DNA from 3 places in the Kitasatospora sp. NBC_01302 genome. Region 3 is predicted to be linked to each of the others. Evidence: riboswitches for the same ligand, from Rfam matches in the RefSeq annotation. Region 3 holds a riboswitch; each other region holds the start of a gene.
What was found. A riboswitch is a leader RNA that binds a small molecule or an ion and turns the genes downstream of it on or off. The one in region 3 is predicted to bind cobalamin.

Region 1 (2,253 bases), 530 kb from region 3:
ATCGCCGCCTCCGGCTCGACCCGGGCCGCCTGGGCCTGCATCACCTGGGCGCGCCCGATCTCGGCGCCGTCCAGGGTGACCATCGAGTTGAGCGACATGTTCTGCGCCTTGAACGGGGCCACCTTGACGCCCCGGCGCACCAGCCAGCGGCAGATCCCGGCGGTCACCACGCTCTTGCCGGCATCCGAGGTGGTGCCGGCCACCAGCAGTGCGTTGCTCATATCCGCTCCTTGTGGGTCAGCGTCCGCACGGCCAGGCGCAGCGCCACCGTGGTCCCCAGCGCCAGCAGCCCGACCCGGCGCGAGAGCCGGCAGGCCCGCTCGATGTCCGCCACCGCGACCGGGCGCAGTTCGGCGCCGAGCACCGGCCGGTGCTCCACCTTGGCGCCGTAGTGCAGCGTGCCGCCCAGGCGTACGCCCAGCGCGCCCGCGAAGGCCGATTCGGCCTGCCCGGCGTTCGGGCTCGGGTGCGCGCCGCCGTCGCGCCGCCAGACGCGCCAGGCGGTGTCCCGGCGCTCCGCCGCGGCCACCGTGAGCAGCGCGGTCAGCCGGGCGCCGGGCCAGCCGGCCACGTCGTCCAGCCGGGCCGCGGCCCAGCCGAACCGGCGGTAGCGCGCCGACTTGTGACCCACCATCGCGTCCAGCGTGTTGACGGCCCGGAACGCGAGCAGCCCGGGGGCGCCCGCGACCGCGCCCCAGACCAGGGCGTTGACCACGGCGTCGGCGGTGTTCTCGGCCACCGACTCGACCACGGCGCGGGCCAGCTGCTGCTCGTCCAGCGCGCTCGGGTCGCGCCCGCACAGGTGCGGCAGGCGCCGGCGGGCGGCTGCCAGATCACCGGCGGTCAGCGCGGCGCCGACGGTACGGGCCTCGCGGGCGAGCGAACTGCCGCCGAGCACGGTCCAGGTGGCGGCGGCGGTCAGCGCGGCGGCGCCCGCCCGGTGCCGGCCGGCCAGCTGCTGCACGCCCGCCGCGCCCGCCGCCACCGCGGTGACGCAGAGCGCGGTGTGCAGCGCCCCCGCCCCGCGGTGGTCGCGCCAGAGCGCGCGTTCCAGCCGTCCGGCCGCCCGGCCGAAGGCGGCCACCGGGTGGCCGCGGCGCGGGTCGCCGAACCGGGCGTCGGCGGCGTAGCCGGCCAGGGCGCCGAGGGCGTACGGCAGCGCGCGGTGGGAAACCCCCGCCATCTGTTGCGTGTCCTCACTCAGGGTCCGCGCCCTGGATCGACGAAACGGGGGCGAGAGTCTCCTGGCTCCCGGGTGGTGACGCACCCCCGGGCCTTCCAACGGCCCTGTGGCGGACCGCCGTGACCGTTCGTCGGGCGTGCTCCCCGGTGACAGTGGCGGGACCGCGCCGGATTCGCACCGGCTTCCTCTCCATGCCTCCGATTGGCCCAAGGATCCCATCACGCGCGCGAAGCGGGAGTCAACCAGGTCACCGGCCGAGTCGGTCACACCACCGGGGCGCCCGGGCCGGTGCCGGACCAGCGGCGGGGGCGCCGGCCGGCGCCCCCGCCGCTGGCCGATCGTCCAACGGCGGTCGGCGGGCCGCCGACCGGCTTCGTGCGTTCCGCGGGTGGGGGCGCCGCGACCCCGACTCTAGCGTCGGCCCATGCGAAGAAGCAGGCCACCGGCCCCCACCCCGGTCCCGTTCTCCCCGCGGGCCGCCCGCGCCCACCGCGAGAGCCTCGGCCTGACACCCGAACAGGTGGTGCGCGCGATGTCCGCGCACGGCGTGCGCCTGCTCGCGCCCCACCTGACCGCCTGGGAGAGCGGCGAGCTGCGCCCCACCGAGCGGGAGTTCATCGCGCTGGCCCGGGCCCTGTGGTGCCCGGCGGCCGAGCTGATGGGCGCACCGCCCGCCTCGCTGCGCGACTTCCGGGTGGCCCGGGAGCTGACCGTGGAGCAGGCCGCGGCCCGGATCGGGATGGGCCCGGACGCCTACCTCGGCGCCGAGCGCACCGGGCGCTGGAGCGGAACCCCGGAGCAGAGCGCCGCGCTGGTCGAGGTGCTCGGCCTGACCCTGCGGGACCTGGTGCTGCGGGTGTGCGGCGCGGGCGAGGCGCTCGACCAGCGGCTGCGGAGTTGCGTCGAGGGGCGCTGGCAGGCCCAGCTGCCGGCGGTGGCGGCGCTGGTGCCGGTGCCGCGGCCGAGCCTGGCCGCGGTGCTGGCCGCGCTCCCGGGCGAGTACCAGGTGGCCTCGCACTGGGGCGCCGGCTCCTGGGGCACCCCGGCGCCCGCCGCAAAGGGCCCGCGGT
Region 2 (2,253 bases), 2.0 Mb from region 3:
GCTCGGCGAAGTACTGCACCATGTCGTTGCGTTCGGGCTCGCCGTGCACCAGCACGTCCAGACCCGCCTTCTCCTGGTAGGCGATCACCTCGCGCACCTCGGCCTCGATGCGCTCGCGGTAGGCGGCCTCGTCGATCCGCCGCGCGGTCAGGTCGGCGCGGGCGACCCGCAGCTCGGTGGTCTGCGGGAACGAGCCGATGGTGGTGGTCGGCAGCAGCGGCAGGCCGAGCCGGGCGCGCTGGGCGGCGGCCCGCTGCGGGTACGCCTGGGCCCGGCGGGCGTCGGCCTCGGTGACGGCCGCGGTGCGGGCGCGCACGGCCGGGTCCCGGGTGATCGGCGAGGCGGCGCGCGAGGCCAGATCGGCGCGGTTGGCGGACAGTTCGGCGCTGATCGAGCCGGTGCCCTCGCGCAGACCGCGGGCCAGCAGCGCCACCTCGGTGGCCTTCTGCTTGGCGAAGGCCAGCCAGCGCAGGATCTGCGGGTCGACCTCGCGTTCGGCGGCGGCGTCCAGCGGGACGTGCAGCAGCGAGCAGGACGGTGCGACGTCCACGGTACCGGCCAGCCCGAGCAGGGTCGCCAGGGTGGCCAGCGACTTCCCCAGGTCGTTGATCCAGATGTTGCGGCCGTCGACCACACCGGCGACCAGCCGCTTGCCGGGCAGCCCGCCGACGGCGGCGAGGCCGTCCAGGTTGGCGGCGGCGGGCCCGGTGAAGTCCAGGGCCAGGCCCTCCACCGGGGCCTTGGCGAGCACCGGCAGCGCCTCGCCCAGGCGGTCGAAGTAGCTGGCGACCAGCAGCTTCGGCCGGTCGGTCAGGGCACCGAGGTCACGGTAGGCGCGGGCGGCGGCGTTCAGCTCGGCCGGGGTGCGGTCCTGCACCAGCGCGGGCTCGTCCAGTTGCACCCACGCGGCACCGGCGGCGCGCAGCTGCGCCAGCAGGTCGGCGTAGACCGGCAGCAGCCGGTCCAGCAGGGTGATCGGCTGGAAGTCCTCGGCCACCCCGGGCGCCGGCTTGGCCAGCAGCAGGTAGGTGACCGGGCCGACCAGCACCGGGCGGGCGTCGTGGCCGAGCGCCAGCGCCTCGCGCAACTCGGCGACGGCCTTGGCGGGGTTCGCCGCGAAGGTGGTGTCGGGGCCGAGTTCGGGCACCAGGTAGTGGTAGTTGGTGTCGAACCACTTGGTCATCTCCAGCGGCGCGACGTCCTGGGTGCCGCGGGCCATCGCGAAGTACCCGTCCAGCGGGTCGGCGTCGACGGCGGCGCGGTGGCGGGCCGGGATCGCCCCGACGGCGACGGTGGTGTCCAGCACGTGGTCGTAGAGCGAGAAATCACCGGTGGGCACCTGGGCGATACCGGCCTCGGTGAGCTGCCGCCAGTTCTCCCGGCGCAGGTCGGCGGCGGTGGCCAGCAGGGCTTCGGCGGTGACCGTGCCCTTCCAGTAGCCCTCGATCGCCTTCTTGAGCTCCCGGTTACGGCCCTGGCGGGGGTAGCCGTGGACGGTGGAGCGGGTTGCCGTGGCTGCGGACTTCGTGGTCAAGGGACTCTCCTTCGCGAGCCTGTCTCAGGGTTCCCGGCGATGTCACGGGACGCGAAGAGGTGCCGAACCGGGCGGGGCCGCAGACGCCAGAATGCGCCGGACCCGCCTGGTTGTGCACGCCGACCCGCCCACGAGGTCACCGGGATTTCCGCGCGCGAACGGTCGCGTGCGCACAACGGGCAGGTCTTCGGACTCGCGGGCGCGCCCACCCTTGAAGGGCGGACACCTACTGGCCGTCGCTTCCCAGGCCCGAACTCCCGGACCCAGTGCGTATGACGGCGGTCGTTCCCACTCACCGCTGCGGGGCAGTCCCGGATTCCCACCGGGTTCCCTCTTGCGACACCCTGCCTGGCGGACAGGGCGAACCAGTTGCACCGGTCAGCCTATAGCCGATCCACCGGCGAGTCGCGGGTGAATCACTCGACTGCCCACATCGTGGGACGAGCTCGGATCCGCCGCAGGCCTCCCCCGCTTCGCAGGAGCCCGGCCTGCCGGGTGCCGAGGAGCCGGCGGCCGCAAGGCCGTGTGGAAACGCCCTGGTGCCCGGAGCCAGGGGCTGCGGGCACCAGGGCGTTCGATCGGCGCGGGTCAGGGCAGCAGGAGGAGCTTGCCCGTGGTGCGGCGGCTCTGCAGGTCGGCGTGGGCGCGTGCGGCCTCGGCCAGGGGGTAGCGCTGGGCGACGTCGGCCGAGAGGGTTCCGTCGCGCAGCCAGGCGAACA
Region 3 (2,253 bases):
CCAAGGGCTACGCCTTCTCGCTGGGCGTGCCGCTGTACGGGGTGCACCACCTGGCGGGGCACGTGGCCGCCGCGACGCTGGACGGCGGGCCGCTGCCCGACCCGTGCGTGGTGCTGATCGTCTCCGGCGGCCACACCTCGCTGCTGCTGGTGCGCGACCTGGCCAAGGACCCGATCGTGCACCTCGGCGACACCCTGGACGACGCGGCCGGCGAGTGCTTCGACAAGGTGGCCCGGATCCTGGGCCTGCCCTACCCGGGCGGCCCGGCGATCGACCGCGCGGCCAAGGCGGGCGACCGGTCCGCCGTCCGCTTCCCGCGCCCGCTCAGCGGCCGGGCGGACCCGCCCTACGCCTTCTCCTTCTCCGGTCTCAAGACCGCCGCCGCCCGCTGGGTGGAGGCGCAGCGCGCGGGCGGGGCCGAGCCGCGGGTCGCCGACGCCGCCGCCGCGCTGCAGGAGGCGATCGCCGACACGCTGACCCGCAAGGCGGTGCGCGCCTGCCGCGACCACGCGATCGGCACCCTGGTGCTGGTCGGCGGGGTGGCCGCCAACTCGCGGGTCCGTGCGCTGGCCGAACGGCGCTGCGCGGCGGCGGGCATCGCGCTGCGGGTGCCGCCGGTGGGCCTGTGCACCGACAACGGCGCGATGGTCGCCGCCGTCGGCGACCTGCTGGTGCGGGCCGGGGCCGAACCCGCCCCCGCGGAGCTCTCGATCGACCCCTCGGCCCCGCTGGAGTTCGCGCGGCTGACCCCGACGGCACGGGAGCCGCAGCTCACCGGGTGAGGTGCGTCGCAGTCGGCCGGGCTTGTCGACATGACGACCCAGCACCTACGGTGTTGATCGCCGTGGTGTTCGGGAAGACCGGTGACGGACCCTCAACAGGGGTTCCAGACCGGAGCGGCCCTCGCCACTGTGATCGGGAAGTGTCCGCGTCGCGCCCGTCCACGACGGGCCGCCACCGGGCGCCGCAAGGCGCCCGGGAAGGCGAGCCGCGGACACGTTCGACCCGTCAGCCAGGAGACCGGCCACGGCACCTTACGAGAACTGTCCACGAGGTGCTGGAGAGGCGTTCCCTGCCATGAGTCTGCCCGAAAACCCCGTCATACCCGCCCCGGCCACGACAGCCCCGGCGACCACCACTCCCCCGCGCTGGCAGCGCGCCGACACGATCCGCACCTCCGGGCTGCTGGCGGTCATCGTGGCCATGCACGTGGTGGGCTTCGCCGTCCTGCTGGGCATGGTCGCCCCGCACCACTACCAGGTCGGCGGCCAGGTCTTCGGCCTCGGTCTGGGCGTCACCGCCTACACCCTCGGCATGCGGCACGCCTTCGACGCCGACCACATCGCCGCCATCGACAACACCACCCGCAAGCTGATGGCCGACGGCCAGCGCCCGGTCTCGGTCGGCTTCTGGTTCGCCATCGGCCACTCCTCCATCGTGATGGCGATGGCGGCGCTGATCGCGATGGGCGCCAAGATCGCGGGCACCCTGGTGGACGACAAGTCGGACGCCCATGTGACGCTCGGCGTGATCGGCACCAGCGTCTCCGGCAGCTTCCTCTACCTGATCGCCGCGCTCAACCTGGTCGCCCTCGTCGGCATCTACCGGGTCTTCAGGGCGATGCGGGCGGGCCAGTTCGACGAGCACGAGCTGGAGAAGCACCTGGCCAACCGCGGCTTCATGAACCGGATCCTGGGCCGGCTGACCAAGTCCATCAGCCGCCCCTGGCAGATGTACCCGGTCGGTGTGCTCTTCGGACTCGGCTTCGACACCGCCACCGAGGTGGCGCTGATGGTGATGGCGGGCTCCGGCGCCGCCGCTGGGCTGCCCTGGTACGCGATCCTGCTGCTGCCGCTGCTCTTCGCCTCGGGCATGAGCCTGTTCGACACCCTCGACGGCACCTTCATGAACTTCGCCTACCACTGGGCGTTCTCCAACCCGGTCCGCAAGGTGTACTACAACCTCACCATCACCGGGCTCTCGATCGCGGTGGCCTTCTTCATCGGCACCATCGAACTGGTCGGCGTGCTGCACGACCAGCTGGACCTCACCGACCCGGTCAGCGGCTGGATCTCCGGGATCGACCTCAACAACGTCGGCTTCGTGATCGTCGGCCTGTTCGTGGTGGTCTGGGCCTGCGCGCTGGGGTACTGGAAGTTCGCGGGGGTGGAGAAGCGCTGGGGCGGGGCCCCGGCCGCTGACTGAGCCTCACGGCCCTCCCGCCGCCGCCGTCCACCGACTCGGGTGTACGGT

Region 1: another riboswitch for cobalamin. It lies ahead of OG294_RS12710 (cobalamin biosynthesis protein); the one in region 3 lies ahead of OG294_RS10775 (HoxN/HupN/NixA family nickel/cobalt transporter).
Region 2: another riboswitch for cobalamin. It lies ahead of metE (5-methyltetrahydropteroyltriglutamate--homocysteine S-methyltransferase); the one in region 3 lies ahead of OG294_RS10775 (HoxN/HupN/NixA family nickel/cobalt transporter).

The regions. Positions count from the first base shown of each region.
Region 1 covers NZ_CP108404.1:3,091,085-3,093,337, reverse strand. The annotation lists gene OG294_RS12715 (cobyric acid synthase) at 1-221, opposite strand, end outside; gene OG294_RS12710 (cobalamin biosynthesis protein) at 218-1,183, opposite strand; cobalamin riboswitch at 1,216-1,397, opposite strand; gene OG294_RS12705 (XRE family transcriptional regulator) at 1,608-2,253, shown strand, end outside.
Region 2 covers NZ_CP108404.1:588,227-590,479, forward strand. The annotation lists gene metE (5-methyltetrahydropteroyltriglutamate--homocysteine S-methyltransferase) at 1-1,534, opposite strand, end outside; cobalamin riboswitch at 1,696-1,919, opposite strand; gene OG294_RS02835 (quinone oxidoreductase family protein) at 2,123-2,253, opposite strand, start outside.
Region 3 covers NZ_CP108404.1:2,560,139-2,562,391, forward strand. The annotation lists gene tsaD (tRNA (adenosine(37)-N6)-threonylcarbamoyltransferase complex transferase subunit TsaD) at 1-782, shown strand, start outside; cobalamin riboswitch at 829-1,043, shown strand; gene OG294_RS10775 (HoxN/HupN/NixA family nickel/cobalt transporter) at 1,078-2,205, shown strand.